Linked DNA regions of Paraburkholderia bryophila. The protein of the gene in region 3 binds, or shares a complex with, the protein of the main gene of each other region. Links are inferred from orthologs where the notes say so. Each region holds a gene or a part of one and is shown on either strand. Other genes may lie near its edges.

Region 1 (5,982 bases), 170 kb from region 3 along the record:
TTCGCCCGGCGGCGGCAGACACCGGCATTGTGTTTTCACGCGTGGATTTGCCCACGCCGGTGGACATTCCCGCGTCGGCTCTGTCGATCGGCGATACGCGTCTGGCTTCGGTGTTGCAGAAAGACGGCGCGCGCGTTTCGACGATCGAACATTTGATGTCCGCTTGCGCCGGTCTTGGCATCGACAATCTTTACGTCGACGTCACCGCTGAAGAAATCCCGATCATGGACGGCAGCGCCGGTTCATTCGTGTTTCTGATTCAGTCGGCGGGGATTGAAGAGCAGAACGCGGCGAAGAAATTCATCAAGGTCACCAAGCCGGTCGAAATTCGTGACGGCGACAAATTCGCGCGTCTCGATCCGTACTTTGGTTTCAAGCTCAAATTCACGATCGACTTCCGTCATCCCGCCGTGGATAAAACCGGGCAGTCGCTGGAAGTGGATTTCGCCAATACGTCGTATGTGCGTGACATCGCGCGTGCGCGTACGTTCGGCTTCGCGCATGAAGTGGAAATGATGCGTGAACTCGGTCTGGCGCGCGGCGGCAGCATGGACAACGCGATCGTGCTCGACGAATACCGCATTCTGAACAACGACGGCCTGCGTTACGACGACGAGTTCGTGAAGCACAAGATGCTCGACGCGATCGGCGATCTGTATGTGATCGGCCATCCGTTGCTGGCTTCGTACGACGCGTACAAGTCGGGTCACGGCCTGAACAACGCGCTGCTGCGCGAGTTGCTGGCGCATGAAGACGCGTACGAAATCGTCACTTTCGACGACACGCAGAAGGCGCCGCGCGGCTTCGCGTATGAAACGCAGACGGCGTTTGCGTAACGCATTCCTTCGGGCCTTCGAGCCCGTGGTAGCAACGAAAAAGCGGCCCACTGGGCCGCTTTTTTCGTTTCGTTTCAGCGATTTCTCCGATGCCGCGCCGCCATTTTCGCCAGCGCTTCCTGCAACGGCGACGGCGCCAGCGATTCGCTCAACGCGTGCAACGCGTCCGCGCCGACCGGCGTCATACGCGCCTGCTTGACCGGCGGCGGCTCCTTGGCCGGCTGCGGCCGCACGCGAATCCTCAACGCATTGACGTGCCAGCCGCGCTGCTGCAAATCCGACAACAGCCGCGGCTCGAGATGCCGCAACCGCGCCGCGAGCGCGTTGTGCCCGGCAAACAGCGCCAGCACGCCGTCTTTGATAAAGCCCGGTTCCACGCTGGTGGCCAGATAGTCCGGCAGCAACGCGCGCAAATCCTTCTCCAGCGCCGCGATCTGCTCGACGCCTGCGCGCAGGGCCGCGAACGCATCGGTGCGATTCAGCACCTCGGCGACGGGCTGCGGACGGCGCGCCTTGAACTGCTGCGGCGGCGGTCTTGAAAAGGACGGAAAACGGCTCATGTTCGACAGTAACGGTGTGTTCGCGCCCCATGCGCGTTCACGCCGCGATTGTACCGCGCGGGATGCACGCGAGCCCGCGTCAGTGCGTACGGTCGGAGGTCGGCGCGGCGGGGCTGGAATGCCATGCCGCCGTCTCACCGCTGACACAGGCGCGGCCGGGGGCGCGTGCTAAAATGCCCGATTCGAATTCACTCTTGGACTAAGCCGCCGAGGCCCCTCCGACCCCGGAGCGCACGTGCACGAATCATGCACGCCGCGAACCAGCCGAAGCCGCGACGCAGACACCGATCCGATGACCACCGGTTTTCTACAGAAGATTTTTGGCAGCCGCAACCAGCGTCTAGTCAAGCAATATCAAAAGACCGTCACGGCGATCAATGCGCTCGAACCGCAGATCGAGCAATTGACGGACGATCAACTGCGCGCCAAAACGGGTGAATTCCGCCAGCGCGTCGCGAGCGGCGAGTCGCTCGACAAGCTCCTGCCGGAGGCGTTCGCGGTCTGCCGCGAGGCCAGCAAGCGGGTGCTGAAAATGCGCCACTTCGACGTGCAGCTGATCGGCGGCATGGTCCTGCACTACGGCAAGATCGGCGAAATGCGCACCGGTGAGGGCAAGACTCTCGTCGCGACGCTGCCGGTTTACCTGAATGCGTTGTCGGGCCGCGGCGTCCACGTTGTCACGGTGAACGACTACCTGGCCCAGCGCGACGCCGAATGGATGGCGCGCCTGTACAACTTCCTCGGTCTGTCGGTCGGCATCAACCTGTCGCAGATGGATCACGACGCGAAGCAGGAAGCCTACGCCGCGGACATCACGTACGGCACGAACAACGAATTCGGTTTCGACTACCTGCGCGACAACATGGTCTACGAGACCGACGCGCGCGTGCAGCGAGCCCTGAATTTCGCGGTGGTCGACGAGGTCGACTCGATCCTGATCGACGAAGCCCGCACCCCGCTGATCATCTCTGGCCAGGCCGAAGATCACACCGAACTCTACGTGCGCATGAACGCGCTGCCGCCGCTGCTCGAACGCCAGATCGGCGAAGAGAAAGCCGACGGCACCGGCGTCGAAAAGCCGGGTGACTACACGCTGGACGAGAAAGGCCGTCAGGTGTTCCTGACGGAATCGGGCCACGAAAAGGCCGAGCGTCTGCTCGCCGAGTGGGGCCTGATCGGCGAGGGCGAAAGCCTGTACGCGCCGCAAAACATCACGCTGATGCACCACGTGTACGCCGCGCTGCGCGCGCACACGCTGTTCTTCAAAGATCAGCACTACGTGGTGCAGAACAACGAAGTGGTGATCGTCGACGAATTCACCGGCCGTCTGATGTCGGGCCGCCGCTGGTCCGACGGTCTGCATCAGGCTGTCGAGGCGAAGGAACACGTCAAGATCCAGAGCGAGAACCAGACGCTCGCGTCGATCACGTTCCAGAACTACTTCCGTATGTACGCGAAGCTGTCCGGCATGACCGGTACGGCGGACACGGAAGCGTACGAATTTAACGAGATCTACGGTCTCGAAACGGTCGTGATCCCGACCAATCGTCCGCCCAAGCGGATCGACAAGCAGGATCAGATCTACAAGACCGCGAAGGAACGCTATGACGCGGTGATCCGCGACATCCGCGATTGCTATGAGCGCGGTCAGCCGGTGCTGGTCGGCACCACGTCGATCGAAAACTCCGAGTTGCTGTCACATCTGCTGAAGCAGGCCGGCTTGCCGCACGAAGTGCTGAACGCCAAGCAGCACGCACGCGAAGCCGAGATCGTCGCCGAAGCGGGCCGTCCGAAGCGCGTCACGATCGCCACCAACATGGCGGGTCGCGGTACCGACATCGTGCTCGGCGGCAATGCCGAGAAGCAGGCGTCGTTCCTCGAACTGGACGAAACGCTTGCCGACGCGGAGAAGCAAAGCCGTATCCAGAAGCTGCACGACGAATGGCAAGCGTTGCACGATCAGGTGAAGGCCGCGGGCGGTCTGCACATCATCGGCACCGAGCGTCACGAATCGCGCCGGATCGACAATCAGCTGCGCGGCCGTGCCGGCCGTCAGGGCGACCCGGGTTCGTCGCGCTTCTATCTGTCGCTGGAAGATCCGCTGCTGCGCATTTTCGCCGGCGATCGCGTGCGCGCGATCATGGACCGTCTGAAGATGCCGGAAGGCGAAGCGATCGAAGCAGGCATCGTGTCGCGTTCGATCGAATCGGCGCAGCGCAAAGTGGAAGCGCGCAACTTCGACGTTCGCAAGCAATTGCTCGAATACGACGATGTGTCGAACGATCAGCGCAAGGTGATCTATCAGCAGCGCAATGAATTGCTCGAAGCGAACGACATCACCGAAACCATCGGCGCGATGCGTCAGGGCGTGATCGGCGATATCGTCCATCAGTTCGTGCCGGCCGGCAGCATCGAAGAGCAGTGGGACGTGCCTGAGCTGGAGGAAGTGCTGCGCAACGAATGGCAGCTCGACCTCGCGATCCAGGAAATGATCAACGAGTCGAACACGATCAGCGCGGACGAAATCCTCGAAGCGGTCGAAGCCGCCGGCGACGAAGCGTACGAATCGAAGGTCGCACTGGTCGGCCGCGAGTCGTTCAGCGCGTTCGAGCGTTCGATCATGCTGCAAACGCTGGACCGTAGCTGGCGCGAACATCTGGCCGCGCTCGACCACCTGCGTCAGGGCATCCATTTGCGCGGCTATGCGCAGAAGAACCCGAAGCAGGAATACAAGCGCGAAGCGTTCGAACTGTTCGCCGCCATGCTCGACGCCGTGAAGCTCGAAGTCACCCGCGTGGTGATGAACGTGCAGATCCAGTCGCCGGAACAGTTGGAACAGGCCGCCGAGCAGATGGAAGAGCAGGGCGGCCATCTGGAGAACGTCGAGTTCCGCCACGCCGAATTTGCCGAAGCGGCGTCGGCCGCACCGGTTGCCGCAGAAGCCGCGACCGCCGCGATGATCGGCGACGCGATGAGCCACGGCTCGTCGTCGACAGCAGCGCCGAACGTGAACGCGGACGACGTGCCGAAGGTCGGACGCAACGATCCGTGCCCGTGCGGTAGCGGCAAGAAGTACAAGCAGTGCCACGGCAAGATTGCCTGATGCCGAAAGCGGCGCGCTTCTAAGCGCGCCGCGTCGTTTTATGCGGGCGCTTTGTCGCTCCGTTTGGTTGTTGCGCTTCTTTTAGCGCATTGCTGTAGCGAGTTTCAGACGCGCTTTTCAGCAGCGCGTTTCAGTCGATTCCGCGGTGGTTCGGCCCTCTGCCCGAACCATCAGTTTGCTATCCCCGATGCCGGCGCCTGCCGGCATTTTCTTCGACAGGTCGCGACCATGGCTGTCAATTTCCCCTCGATCGATCCCGCTCAACTCCATCCCATCGCCGGCGTCACGCTGGGCTGGGCGGAGGCGAATATCCGCAAGCCGAACCGCAAGGACGTGCTCGTCATTTCCGTGGGCGAAGGCGCCACGGTCGGCGGCGTGTTCACGCAGAACCGCTTTTGCGCGGCCCCTGTCACGGTGTGCCGTGAGAATCTGGAGCGCGTGCGCGCTGGCGGCAAGCCGATCCGCGCGCTGGTGATCAACACCGGCAACGCCAACGCGGGCACCGGCGAGCCGGGTATGGTGGCGGCGCGCGAAACCTGCGCGGAACTCGCACGCCTGGCGGACATCTCGCCGGAACAGGTGCTGCCGTTTTCGACGGGCGTGATTCTGGAACCGCTGCCGGTCGATCGTCTGAAAGCCGGCTTGCCGGCGGCGCTCGCGAACCGCAAGGAAGCGCACTGGTACGACGCCGCGCAGGCGATCATGACCACGGACACGCTGCCCAAGGCCACCTCGCGCCAGGTCACGATCGACGGCCACACGGTCACGCTGACCGGCATCAGCAAGGGCGCCGGCATGATCAAGCCGAACATGGCGACCATGCTCGGCTTCCTCGCGTTCGACGCCGCCGTCGCCCAACCGGTGCTCGACGCGCTGGTCAGGCACGTGGCGGACCGTTCGTTCAACTGCATCACGATCGATGGCGATACATCGACCAACGATTCGTTCATCCTGATCGCGTCGGGCCAATCGAGCCTGCCGGCAATCACCTCCACCGATTCGCCCGCTTACGCAGCGCTGCGCGACGCGGTGACTGAGGTCGCCCAGACCCTCGCGCAACTGATCGTGCGCGACGGCGAAGGCGCGACCAAATTCATGACCGTGCAGGTTGAAGGCGGCTCGAGCGTCGGCGAATGCCGTCAGATCGCGTATGCGATCGGCCACTCGCCGCTCGTGAAGACGGCCTTCTATGCATCGGACCCGAACCTCGGCCGCATTCTGGCCGCAATCGGTTATGCCGGCGTGGACGATCTCGACGTCGGCAAGATCGATCTGTATCTGGACGACGTGCTGGTCGCGACTGCCGGCGGCCGCAATCCGGCCTACCGTGAAGAAGACGGCCAGCGCGTCATGAAAAAGAGCGAGATCGGCATTCGTGTCGTACTCGGCCGCGGCGATGCGCAAGCCACGATCTGGACTTGCGATCTGTCGCACGACTACGTGAGCATCAACGCCGACTATCGTTCGTAACCAGGTTCAATCA
Region 2 (5,465 bases), 1.6 Mb from region 3 along the record:
AGGTGTACGAAGGCACCGTGCTCAAGCTGCTCGATTTCGGCGCGATCGTGAACATCCTGCCGGGCAAGGATGGTCTGCTGCACATCTCCGAAATCGCCAACGAGCGTATCAAGGACATCAACGACTACCTGAAGGACGGCCAGCAAGTGAAGGTCAAGGTCATCCAGACGGACGAAAAGGGCCGCGTGCGCTTGTCGGCCAAGGCGTTGCTGAACGACGCGCCGCAAGGCGAGCCGACGCCGGAGTAATCCGGTAGCGGGGCAACGGCCGGCAGCGCGAATGCGCGCCGGCCGTTTTTCATGAAGGGTGCAGGGTGGATTGCGTTGCGAACGTATGCGAATGAGTACAACCGGGTACTCTGTTTGCATGGAGCGCTTCGTCGTAAGTCAGACGGTTCGCGTTTTGAGCGGCGTGCAATAGGTGTGCAACGGGTGTGCAACGCAATCCAATCTTGGAGTTGACGCAGATGAAAGCGATCGAAATCACCGAATTCGGTGCGCCGGATGTCCTCAAGCTCGCCGAGCGGCCCATGCCGCAGCCGAAAGCGGGCGAGGTGCTGATCAAGGTGGCGGCTTCCGGCATCAACCGTCCGGACGTGTTTCAGCGCAAGGGCGGCTATGCGCCGCCGCCGGGCGCGTCGGATCTGCCGGGGCTGGAGGTCGCGGGCGAGATTGTCGGCGGCACGATCGACGAGAAGAACAATCCGTTCGGTCTGAAGATCGGCGATCGCGTCTGCGCGTTGCTGGCCGGCGGCGGCTACGCGGAATACGCGGCCGCGCCGCTACTGCAGTGCTTGCCGGTGCCGCGGGGTTTGTCGGATGTCGAAGCGGCTTCGCTGCCGGAGACTTTCTTCACGGTCTGGAGCAATGTGTTCGACCGTGCGCAACTCGGCAAGGGCGAAGGCGCGCCGAACGAGACGCTGCTGGTGCAAGGCGGTTCGAGCGGCATCGGCGTGACGGCGATCCAGATTGCGCATGCGCTGGGTTTTCGTGTGTTCGCCACCGCCGGCTCGGACGAAAAGTGCCGTGCGTGTGAGGCGTTGGGCGCCGAGCGGGCGATCAACTACAAAACCGAGGATTTCGTCGAAGTCATCAAGTCGCTTACCAACGACCGTGGCGTCGACGTGGTGCTCGACATGGTGGCGGGCAGCTACGTGCCGCGTGAGCTCACCGCGCTGGCCGAAGGCGGCCGGATCGTGCTGATCGCGTTGCTGGGCGGCGCGAAAGCGGAGCTGAATCTGAACGACGTGCTGCGCCGCCGGCTGACGGTGACGGGTTCGACGCTGCGTCCGCGGCCGATCGAATTCAAGGCGAAGATCGCCGCGCAGTTGAAAGAACGCGTGTGGCCGCATCTCGAAGACGGGCGCATCAAGCCGGTGGTGCATCGCGTGTTTCCGGCCGCGCAGGCGGCCGAAGCGCACACGCTGATGGAGAGCAGCACGCACGTCGGCAAAATCGTGCTGAGCTGGGGTCAGGACGCGTGACGCGAGCGGCTCGATACGGCCTTGACACAGGCTGTTTGACCCGATCCACCCCACGCAGTAAAATTGCGCGTTTTGCGCACGCCGCATGAATCCGAAAGGCGGGCTGTAAGCGCAAACGAAGTCCGCCGCCAAGATAAGACGAGACGATGTCGAAACAACGAGCCAAGCTGGTAGTCGGTAACTGGAAAATGCACGGGCGCCTCGCTGAAAATGCGGCCCTGTTGCAGGCCGTGGCGCAAGGCGCGAGCGCCTTGCCTGGCGACCTGCGAGTCGGTGTCTGTGTGCCGAGCCCGTATCTCGCGCAGGCTCAGTCGTTACTGGCGGGCAGCCGGATCGTGTGGGGCGTGCAGGACGTCTCCGCGTTCACGCATGGCGCCTATACCGGCGAAGTGGCCGCGCCGATGGTGGTGGATTTCGGCGCTTCGCTCGCGATCGTCGGACACTCGGAACGCCGTGCATATCATCGCGAAAGCGCCGAGCTGGTCGCGGTGAAAACGCAGCGTGTGCTGGAGGCGGGGTTGACGCCGATCGTCTGTGTCGGCGAAACCCTCGAAGAGCGCGAAGCCGGTGCGACCGAGCAGGTAGTCGGCACGCAACTGGACGAAGTGCTGGCGAAGCTGTCGGTGCAAGACGCGGCGCGTATTGTCGTCGCGTATGAGCCGGTCTGGGCGATCGGCGCCGGCAAGAGCGCGACGTCGGAGCAGGCGCAGGCGGTCCACGCGTTCCTGCGTTCGCGTCTGGCGGCTAAGGGCGCGGAAGTGGCGGATGTGCCGCTGTTGTACGGCGGCAGTGTGAAGCCGGAAAACGCGGAAGAATTGTTCCGTCAACCGGATATCGACGGTGGCCTGATTGGCGGCGCGTCGTTGAAAGACCAGGATTTTCTGGCGATCTGCAAGGCGGCTGCGGCTGTAGTGGGCGTCGCTGGCTAAGCAGGGCGCCTCGGCGAGGATGCCCCATTCCCGTGCCACACACAGTGTGTGGTCCGGTTAATAAAGACTCAGGTGAGTGTGATGCTGTATTTGAAAACATTGATTATCGTCGTTCAGCTGTTGTCGGCACTCGGGGTTATCGGCCTCGTCTTGCTGCAACACGGCAAAGGCGCCGATATGGGCGCTGCTTTCGGTAGCGGCGCATCGGGCAGTCTGTTCGGCGCGACGGGTTCGGCGAACTTTTTGTCGCGTACAACCGCCGTGCTCGCAGCGGTGTTTTTTGTCACGACGTTGACGCTGACTTACCTCGGCGCGTATCGCGCGAAGCCCTCCGCAGGCTTGCTGGGCGCGGCGGTGACTGCACCGATTGCGGCTTCCGCGGCAGCGGCACCGGCAGGTGGTTCGGCTGCATTGCCGGCATCGGCTGCGTCCACGCCGGCGACTGACGTGCCGAAATAAATTTTCGTTCAAACTGCATTTTGTGCGTTGAACAAACCGCTTAAGCCAGTTATAATTTGAGTCTTGAAGCGATTCGCGGGTTTTACAAGTTGTTTTCCCGGATTGCATGCAGTGCCGACGTGGTGAAATTGGTAGACACGCTATCTTGAGGGGGTAGTGGCGAAAGCTGTGCGAGTTCGAGTCTCGCCGTCGGCACCAAAATGTTATCTAAATGCTAGCCGCTTGCTTCGCTTCGGCTGGCATTTTTTGTTTCTGGCGCACGGCTTGCGTTGGGCTTGCAGCTTGTGCGTTTCGGAAGTGATTTCGCGGCAGGAGTGCTATGCTCCTGTCGGCACTCAGAACCAACCGATTGAGGATAGTCTTGAACCTCGCAGCCTATTTCCCCGTCTTGCTGTTCCTCATTGTGGGCACCGGTTTAGGCGTAGCACTGGTCAGCATTGGTAAAATCCTCGGTCCTAACAAGCCCGACACCGAGAAAAACGCACCGTACGAGTGCGGCTTCGAAGCATTCGAAGATGCGCGCATGAAGTTTGACGTGCGCTATTACCTCGTCGCCATTCTCTTCATCATTTTCGACCTTGAAACCGCGTTCCTGTTCCCGTGGGGCGTCGCCTTGCGCGACATCGGCTGGCCCGGTTTCATGGCAATGATGATTTTCCTGCTCGAATTCCTGCTGGGCTTCGCCTATATCTGGAAGAAAGGCGGCCTCGACTGGGAATGATGGATTAATCGCCGGTTTGCGTGGGTGGCCAGGCTTGCCGCCCCGTCTGGAGTGGAAAGCAAATGAGTATCGAAGGGGTCTTGAAGGAAGGGTTTGTCACCACCACGGCTGACAAACTGATCAACTGGACGCGCACCGGTTCGTTGTGGCCGATGACGTTCGGTCTTGCGTGTTGTGCGGTCGAGATGATGCATGCGGGCGCTGCCCGTTATGACCTTGATCGTTTCGGCGTGGTGTTTCGTCCGAGTCCGCGTCAGTCGGACGTGATGATCGTCGCCGGCACGCTGTGCAACAAGATGGCGCCGGCTCTGCGCAAGGTCTACGACCAGATGGCCGAGCCGCGCTGGGTGATTTCGATGGGCTCGTGCGCGAACGGCGGCGGCTATTACCACTACTCGTATTCGGTAGTGCGTGGCTGTGATCGCATCGTTCCGGTCGACGTCTATGTGCCGGGCTGTCCGCCCACAGCGGAGGCGCTGGTGTACGGCGTGATCCAGTTGCAGGCCAAGATTCGCCGCACCAACACAATCGCCCGTCAATAAGGCCAACGCCTCCCCCACAATATGGCAAGCAAACTCGAGACCCTGAAAGCGAACCTCGAGGCGGCCTTCAGCGGCCTCCTGTTGAGCACGACCGAGGCAATCGGTGAGTTGACGATCGTCGTGAAGGCAAGCGACTACCTCAACGTGGCAACCCGTCTGCGCGACGACCGCTCGCTCGGTTTCGAGCAATGCGTCGATCTGTGCGGCGTCGATTATCAGACCTACGGCGAAGGCGCTTACGACGGTCCGCGTTTCGCGGCCGTGCTGCATTTGTTGTCGGTGCAGAACAATTGGCGTCTGCGTCTGCGCGTGTTCGCACCGGACGACGAAGTGCCGATTCTCCCCTCGGTCGTCGACATCTGGAATTCGGTCAACTGGTATGAGCGCGAAGCTTTCGACCTGTACGGCATCGTCTTCGAAGGCCACCCAGATCTGCGCCGCATCCTGACCGACTACGGTTTCATTGGTCACCCGTTCCGTAAAGATTTCCCTGTCTCCGGCTACGTCGAAATGCGTTACGACCCGGAAGAGAAGCGCGTCGTCTATCAGCCTGTGACGATCGAGCCGCGGGAAATCACGCCGCGCGTGATCCGCGAGGATCGCTATGGCGGTCTGAAACACTAAGAGAACGCCATGGCAGAGATCAAAAACTACACGCTCAACTTCGGCCCACAGCATCCGGCAGCGCACGGTGTGCTGCGCCTCGTGCTCGAGCTCGACGGCGAAGTCATCCAGCGCGCCGATCCGCACATCGGTCTGCTTCATCGCGCGACTGAAAAGCTCGCGGAAACCAAAACCTTCATCCAGTCCGTGCCGTACATGGACCGTCTCGATTACGTGTCGATGATGGTCAACGAGCACGGCTACGTGATGGCGATCGAAAAGTTGCTCGGCATCGACGTGCCGATCCGCGCGAAATACATCCGCGTGCTGTTCGACGAAGTGACGCGCGTGCTGAACCACCTGATGTGGATCGGCGCCCACGCACTCGACGTCGGCGCGATGGCGGTGTTTCTGTATGCGTTCCGCGAGCGCGAAGATCTGATGGACGTGTACGAAGCGGTGTCCGGCGCACGCATGCACGCGGCGTACTACCGTCCGGGCGGCGTGTATCGCGATCTGCCGGAAGCCATGCCGCAGTACAAGGCCTCGAAGATTCGCAATGCGAAGGCCTTGTCGAAGATGAACGAGAACCGCCAGGGTTCGCTGCTCGACTTCATCGACGATTTCTTTACGCGTTTTCCGAAGTGCGTCGACGAGTACGAAACACTGCTCACCGACAACCGGATCTGGAAGCAGCGTCTGGTCGGTATCGGCGTGGTCACTCCGGA
Region 3 (5,571 bases):
GAGCAAGTCGGACGAAGAGCATTACGCAGCACGTCTGGAACTGCAACAACTGCCGCGCAACTCTAACCCGACCCGTAAGCGCAATCGTTGCGCAATTACCGGTCGTCCGCGCGGTACGTTCCGTAAATTCGGGCTGGCGCGTAACAAGATTCGCGAAATCGCGTTCCGCGGCGAGATCCCTGGCCTGACCAAGGCGAGCTGGTAATAGGAGAAACGTAAATGAGTATGAGTGATCCTATCGCCGATATGCTGACTCGCATCCGCAATGCGCAGATGGTTGAGAAAGTCTCGGTGACTATGCCCTCGTCGAAAGTCAAGGTTGCGATTGCGCAAGTCCTTAAGGACGAAGGCTATATCGATGATTTCGCAGTGAAGTCCGAAGGTGCGAAGTCTGAATTGAACATCGTGTTGAAGTACTACGCTGGCCGTCCGGTGATCGAGCGCATTGAGCGCGTCTCGAAGCCTGGGCTGCGTGTGTACCGCGGCCGTAACGACATCCCTGTGGTCATGAATGGCCTCGGCGTGGCAATCGTGTCGACGCCGAAGGGCGTGATGACGGACCGCAAGGCGCGTGCAACGGGCGTTGGCGGCGAAGTCATCTGCTACGTCGCTTAAGGCCGAAAGGAGAGAAACATGTCTCGAGTAGGTAAAAGCCCGATCGCGCTGGAAGGCGCAGAAGTGGCCCTGAGCGACGAAAGCATTACCGTCAAGGGCCCGCTGGGTACGATTTCGCAGGCTGCTAACAGCCTCGTGAAGGTGGTGAACGACAACGGCACGCTGAAATTCGAGCCGGTTGACGAAAGCCGCGAAGCGAATGCGATGTCGGGCACGATGCGCGCACTGGTTGCGAACATGGTGAACGGCGTGACGAAGGGTTTCGAGCGCAAGCTGACGCTGGTTGGCGTCGGTTACCGCGCACAGGCGCAAGGCGACAAGCTGAACCTGTCGCTGGGTTTCTCGCACCCCGTGGTGCACCAGATGCCGGAAGGTGTCAAGGCTGAAACCCCGACGCAAACCGAAATCGTGATCAAGGGGATCAATAAGCAACAAGTTGGCCAAGTCGCTGCAGAAGTGCGCGGCTATCGTCCGCCGGAGCCCTATAAGGGCAAAGGTGTGCGTTACGCCAACGAGGTTGTGATCCTCAAAGAAACGAAGAAGAAGTAAGGGTGCGCAATCATGGATAAGACTCAATCTCGCCTGCGCCGCGCTCGTCAGACGCGTATCAAGATCGCTGAGCTGCAGGTCGCCCGTCTCGCCGTGCATCGCACGAACACGCACATCTATGCGCAAGTGTTCTCGCCGTGCGGCACCAAGGTGCTCGCTAGCGCGTCGACGCTCGAAGCCGAAGTGCGTGCGCAACTTGCTGATCAGACGGGCAAGGGCGGCAACGTCGCTGCTGCGACTCTGATTGGTAAGCGCATCGCAGAAAAGGCTAAGGCTGCCGGCATCGAATCCGTCGCCTTCGACCGTTCGGGTTTCCGTTACCACGGCCGCGTGAAAGCGCTGGCTGATGCGGCGCGCGAAGCCGGACTCAAGTTCTAAGGGAAGAATTCGTCATGGCAAAGATGCAAGCGAAAGTTCAGGCTGACGAACGCGACGACGGCCTTCGTGAAAAAATGATTTCGGTCAACCGCGTGACCAAGGTCGTGAAGGGGGGCCGGATTCTCGGCTTCGCCGCTCTGACCGTGGTTGGCGATGGTGATGGCCGCGTCGGTATGGGCAAGGGCAAGGCGAAGGAAGTGCCCGTCGCTGTTCAGAAAGCGATGGAACAAGCTCGCCGCAACATGTTCAAGGTGCCGTTGAAGAACGGTACCCTGCAACACGAAGTGCACGGTAAGCACGGCGCATCGATGGTTCTCCTGGCTCCGGCCAAGGATGGTACCGGTGTGATCGCTGGCGGTCCGATGCGCGCAGTGTTCGACGTGATGGGCGTGCAGAACGTTGTGGCCAAGAGCCACGGTTCGACGAACCCGTATAACCTCGTTCGCGCAACGCTCGACGGTCTGCGCAAGCAGTCGACGCCGGGTGATATCGCGGCGAAGCGCGGCAAGTCCGTCGAAGATATTCTGGGCTAAGGTGGACACCATGTCTGATAAAACTGTCAAGGTCCAGCTCGTCAAGAGCCTGATCGGCACCCGTGAAACGCACCGTGCAACGGTGCGTGGCTTGGGCCTGCGCCGACTCAACTCGGTTAGCGAGTTGCAGGACACGCCGGCTGTGCGCGGCATGATCAACAAGGTTTCGTACCTCGTTAAGGTCATCAGCTAAGCGGCTGACCAGGACTCAAGGAGTTGATAATGGAATTGAATAACCTGAAGCCGGCTGAAGGTGCGAAGCACGCAAAGCGGCGCGTTGGTCGCGGCATCGGCTCCGGCCTCGGCAAGACCGCTGGCCGTGGTCACAAAGGTCAGAAGTCGCGTTCGGGCGGCTTTCACAAGGTTGGTTTCGAAGGCGGTCAAATGCCGCTGCAACGTCGCCTGCCGAAGCGTGGGTTCACCTCGCTGACGAAGGAGTTCGTCGGTGAAGTGCGCCTCTCTGATCTGGAGAAGCTGCCGGTCGACGAAATCGATCTGTTGGCTCTGAAGCAAGCCGGCCTGATTGGCGAGATGATCACGAGCGCCAAGATCATCAAAACCGGCGAGTTGAAGCGCAAGGTCGTTGTGAAGGGTCTGGGTGCGACGAAGGGTGCGCGCGCTGCTATCGAAGCAGCCGGCGGCTCGTTCGCCGAGTAACGCGCAAGTCGATTTTGCCGTCACTAGCATTAGCATCGGAGAAGGTACTTGGCTAACAGCCCGAGTCTCGCAAAACCCGGTCGCGGCGCGGCGAAGTTTGGCGATCTGCGTCGGCGAGCAATGTTTTTGCTGCTGGCGTTGATCGTCTACCGTATCGGCGCGCACATTCCGGTGCCGGGTATTGACCCGGACCAACTGGCAAAATTGTTCCAAAGCCAGTCGGGCGGCATCCTAGGCATGTTCAACATGTTCTCGGGTGGCGCACTTTCGCGGTTCACGATTTTTGCGCTGGGGATCATGCCGTACATTTCGGCGTCGATCATCATGCAGTTGCTGGCGATTGTATCGCCGCAGCTGGAAGCGCTAAAAAAGGAAGGGCAGGCGGGACAGCGGAAGATTACGCAGTACACGCGTATTTTTACGGTTCTGCTGGCAACGTTCCAGGCATTCGGCATTGCTGTCGCACTGGAAAATCAGCCGGGCTTGGTGATCGATCCGGGTATGGTGTTTCGTTTGACGACGGTCGTGACGCTGGTGACTGGCACGATGTTCTTGATGTGGCTAGGTGAGCAGATCACGGAGCGCGGGCTTGGCAACGGTATCTCGATCATCATTTTCGGTGGTATTGCGGCGGGCTTCCCGAACGCGATCGGTGGTCTTTTCGAACTGGTGCGAACCGGCTCGATGAGCATCATCTCGGCGATTATTGTGGTCGCACTGATTGCTGCAGTGACGTATCTGGTGGTGTTCATTGAGCGCGGCCAGCGCAAGATTCTTGTGAACTACGCGAAGCGGCAAGTCGGTAACAAGATTTACGGCGGACAGTCTTCGCATCTGCCTCTGAAGTTGAACATGTCGGGTGTGATTCCGCCGATCTTTGCATCGTCGATCATTCTCTTCCCGGCAACCATCCTGAACTGGTTTAGTTCAGGGTCGCGTACCAGCTGGTTCGCAGACACGTTACATAACGTGGCCGAAGCTCTTAAGCCCGGTCAACCCGTGTACGTGTTGTTGTACGCGTTGGCGATCGTCTTCTTCTGTTTTTTCTACACCGCATTGGTGTTCAACAGCAGAGAAACGGCCGACAACCTGAAGAAGAGTGGCGCGTTCGTCCCTGGCATCCGCCCGGGCGATCAAACGGCGCGATACATCGACCGCATCCTGACGCGTCTGACGCTGGCCGGTGCGATCTACATCGTGTTTGTTTGTCTGCTGCCCGAGTTTCTGGTACTGCGCTGGAACGTGCCGTTTTATTTTGGTGGAACGTCGCTGCTGATCATTGTCGTCGTCACAATGGATTTCATGGCGCAGGTGCAGTCGTACGTTATGTCGCAACAGTATGAATCGCTGCTGAAGAAAGCTAATTTCAAAGGCGGCGGCGTCCCGATGCGTTGAAAGGACTTATGGCCAAAGACGATGTTATCCAGATGCAGGGTGAAGTCATCGAAAACCTGCCTAACGCTACCTTTAGGGTGAAGCTGGAAAACGGCCATGTCGTATTGGGACACATATCCGGCAAGATGCGGATGCACTACATCCGAATCTTGCCGGGCGACAAGGTGACGGTTGAATTGACGCCTTACGATCTGTCGCGTGCGCGGATCGTGTTCCGGGCGAAGTGATTTGAAAAAAGGGTAATATCATGAAAGTGATGGCATCGGTTAAGCGCATTTGCCGCAATTGCAAGATCATCAAGCGCAAAGGCGTTGTGCGCGTGATTTGCAGCTCTGATCCGCGCCACAAACAGCGTCAAGGCTGAACGCCGCGCTTTTTGCTAGCGCTTTTTGTTTGAGGAAAAACAATGGCTCGTATCGCAGGGGTTAACATCCCGAATCACCAGCATACCGAAATCGGCCTGACGGCTATTTACGGTGTCGGCCGCACGCGCTCGCGCGACATTTGCGTCGCTGCTGGTGTGGCATTTTCGAAGAAGGTCAAAGACCTGAACGACGCAGACCTCGAAAAGCTGCGTGAAGAAGTCGGCAAGTTCATCGTTGAAGGCGATCTGCGCCGTGAAACGACGATGAACATCAAGCGCCTGATGGATCTCGGCTGCTACCGTGGCGTGCGGCATCGTAAGGGCTTGCCCCTGCGCGGCCAACGTACGCGTACGAATGCCCGTACGCGCAAGGGTCCGCGTCGTGCAGCGCAATCGCTGAAGAAGTAAGCGGAACTGACAGTTACAGGAAAACGTAATGGCTAAGGCTTCGAACAACTCCGCGGCGCAACGCGTTCGCAAGAAGGTCAAGAAGAACGTCGCCGAGGGCGTGGTTCACGTTCACGCGTCGTTCAACAACACCATCATCACGATCACTGATCGTCAAGGCAATGCACTTGCTTGGGCAACGTCGGGTGGTCAGGGCTTCAAGGGTTCGCGTAAATCGACCCCGTTTGCAGCCCAGGTGGCAGCCGAATCGGCAGGCCGCGTGGCGATGGAATACGGCGTGAAGAACCTCGAAGTGCGGATCAAGGGCCCCGGTCCTGGCCGCGAGTCGGCGGTGCGCGCGTTGCATGGTCTTGGCATCAAGATCACCGCGATCTCCGACGTGACTCCGGTCCCGCACAACGGCTGCCGTCCGCCGAAGCGTCGTCGTATCTAAGACGCCGATTTTACGAGCGCCTGTTGCCGCCCTGCGCGGCGGCAGGCCGCTTGTGCTATTTAATTGACTAAGCCCACCGTTCGGTCCAAAGGGTTCGAACTAGCGTAAGTGCGAGCACCTGCGTGATTAATCATAGAAGGAATCAACGTGGCACGTTATATCGGCCCTAAGGCCAAGCTGTCCCGCCGTGAAGGCACTGACCTCTTCCTGAAGAGCGCCCGTCGTTCGCTCGCTGACAA

Evidence for each region.
Region 1: the proteins of secY (region 3) and secA are in contact, whole or in part, in a crystal structure (PDB 3DIN), measured with the Thermotoga maritima proteins. The link is inferred for Paraburkholderia bryophila from one-to-one orthologs. Residues at the interface, in WP_004081795.1 of Thermotoga maritima: Glu108, Gly109, Glu110, Glu111, Ala236, Glu237, Arg238, Arg239, Ile240, Thr241, Ile242, Gln243, Tyr244, Ala245, Arg246, Arg247, Val248, Thr249, Gly250, Arg251, Arg252, Val253, Tyr254, Gly256, Ala257, Ser258, Thr259, Tyr260, Leu261, Pro262; in WP_004082002.1 of Thermotoga maritima: Glu261, Ala262, Arg263, Lys300, Ala301, Arg302, Thr303, Ile304, Ile305, Leu323, Tyr324, Asp325, Pro326, Val329, Ser330, Tyr333, Ile336, Lys340, Phe345, Val349, Glu363, Phe364, Tyr374, Ser375, Gly376, Gly377, Glu393, Ile395, Thr482, Ser483.
Region 2: secY (region 3) and secG share a complex: the UniProt entries of both Escherichia coli proteins name them as parts of the sec protein translocase complex. The link is inferred for Paraburkholderia bryophila from one-to-one orthologs.

Annotation. Positions count from the first base shown.
Region 1 is NZ_JACCAS010000001.1:3,336,662-3,342,643, forward strand. What follows is about bases 1,358-4,699. They hold secA (preprotein translocase subunit SecA), read left to right. Parts: upstream 1,358-1,688; coding sequence 1,689-4,499; downstream 4,500-4,699. Other genes in these bases: GGD40_RS14960 (DciA family protein), read right to left, coding at 1,358-1,396. In the rest of the region: lpxC (UDP-3-O-acyl-N-acetylglucosamine deacetylase), read left to right, coding at 1-836; more of GGD40_RS14960, read right to left, coding at 911-1,357; bifunctional glutamate N-acetyltransferase/amino-acid acetyltransferase ArgJ, read left to right, coding at 4,728-5,969. UniProt on the Escherichia coli protein: Required for protein export, interacts with the SecYEG preprotein conducting channel.
Region 2 is NZ_JACCAS010000001.1:1,584,119-1,589,583, reverse strand. The notes cover bases 1,358-4,182. They hold secG (preprotein translocase subunit SecG), read left to right. Parts: upstream 1,358-2,493; coding sequence 2,494-2,871; downstream 2,872-4,182. Other genes in these bases: GGD40_RS07090 (NADH-quinone oxidoreductase subunit C), read left to right, coding at 4,156-4,182; GGD40_RS07095 (NuoB/complex I 20 kDa subunit family protein), read left to right, coding at 3,655-4,134; GGD40_RS07100 (NADH-quinone oxidoreductase subunit A), read left to right, coding at 3,233-3,592; tpiA (triose-phosphate isomerase), read left to right, coding at 1,630-2,412; GGD40_RS07120 (NAD(P)H-quinone oxidoreductase), read left to right, coding at 1,358-1,483. Outside these bases: pnp (polyribonucleotide nucleotidyltransferase), read left to right, coding at 1-248; more of GGD40_RS07120, read left to right, coding at 467-1,357; more of GGD40_RS07090, read left to right, coding at 4,183-4,758; GGD40_RS07085 (NADH-quinone oxidoreductase subunit D), read left to right, coding at 4,768-5,465. UniProt on the Escherichia coli protein: Subunit of the protein translocation channel SecYEG. Overexpression of some hybrid proteins has been thought to jam the protein secretion apparatus resulting in cell death; while this may be true it also results in FtsH-mediated degradation of SecY.
Region 3 is NZ_JACCAS010000001.1:3,162,337-3,167,907, forward strand. Bases 2,023-4,953 are described here. They hold secY (preprotein translocase subunit SecY), read left to right. Parts: upstream 2,023-2,780; coding sequence 2,781-4,127; downstream 4,128-4,953. Other genes in these bases: rpsE (30S ribosomal protein S5), read left to right, coding at 2,023-2,075; rpmD (50S ribosomal protein L30), read left to right, coding at 2,086-2,268; rplO (50S ribosomal protein L15), read left to right, coding at 2,298-2,732; infA (translation initiation factor IF-1), read left to right, coding at 4,136-4,354; rpmJ (50S ribosomal protein L36), read left to right, coding at 4,375-4,491. Also shown: rpsN (30S ribosomal protein S14), read left to right, coding at 1-205; rpsH (30S ribosomal protein S8), read left to right, coding at 220-615; rplF (50S ribosomal protein L6), read left to right, coding at 634-1,164; rplR (50S ribosomal protein L18), read left to right, coding at 1,177-1,542; more of rpsE, read left to right, coding at 1,557-2,022; more of rpsK, read left to right, coding at 4,954-5,332; rpsD (30S ribosomal protein S4), read left to right, coding at 5,480-5,571. UniProt on the Escherichia coli protein: The central subunit of the protein translocation channel SecYEG. Consists of two halves formed by TMs 1-5 and 6-10.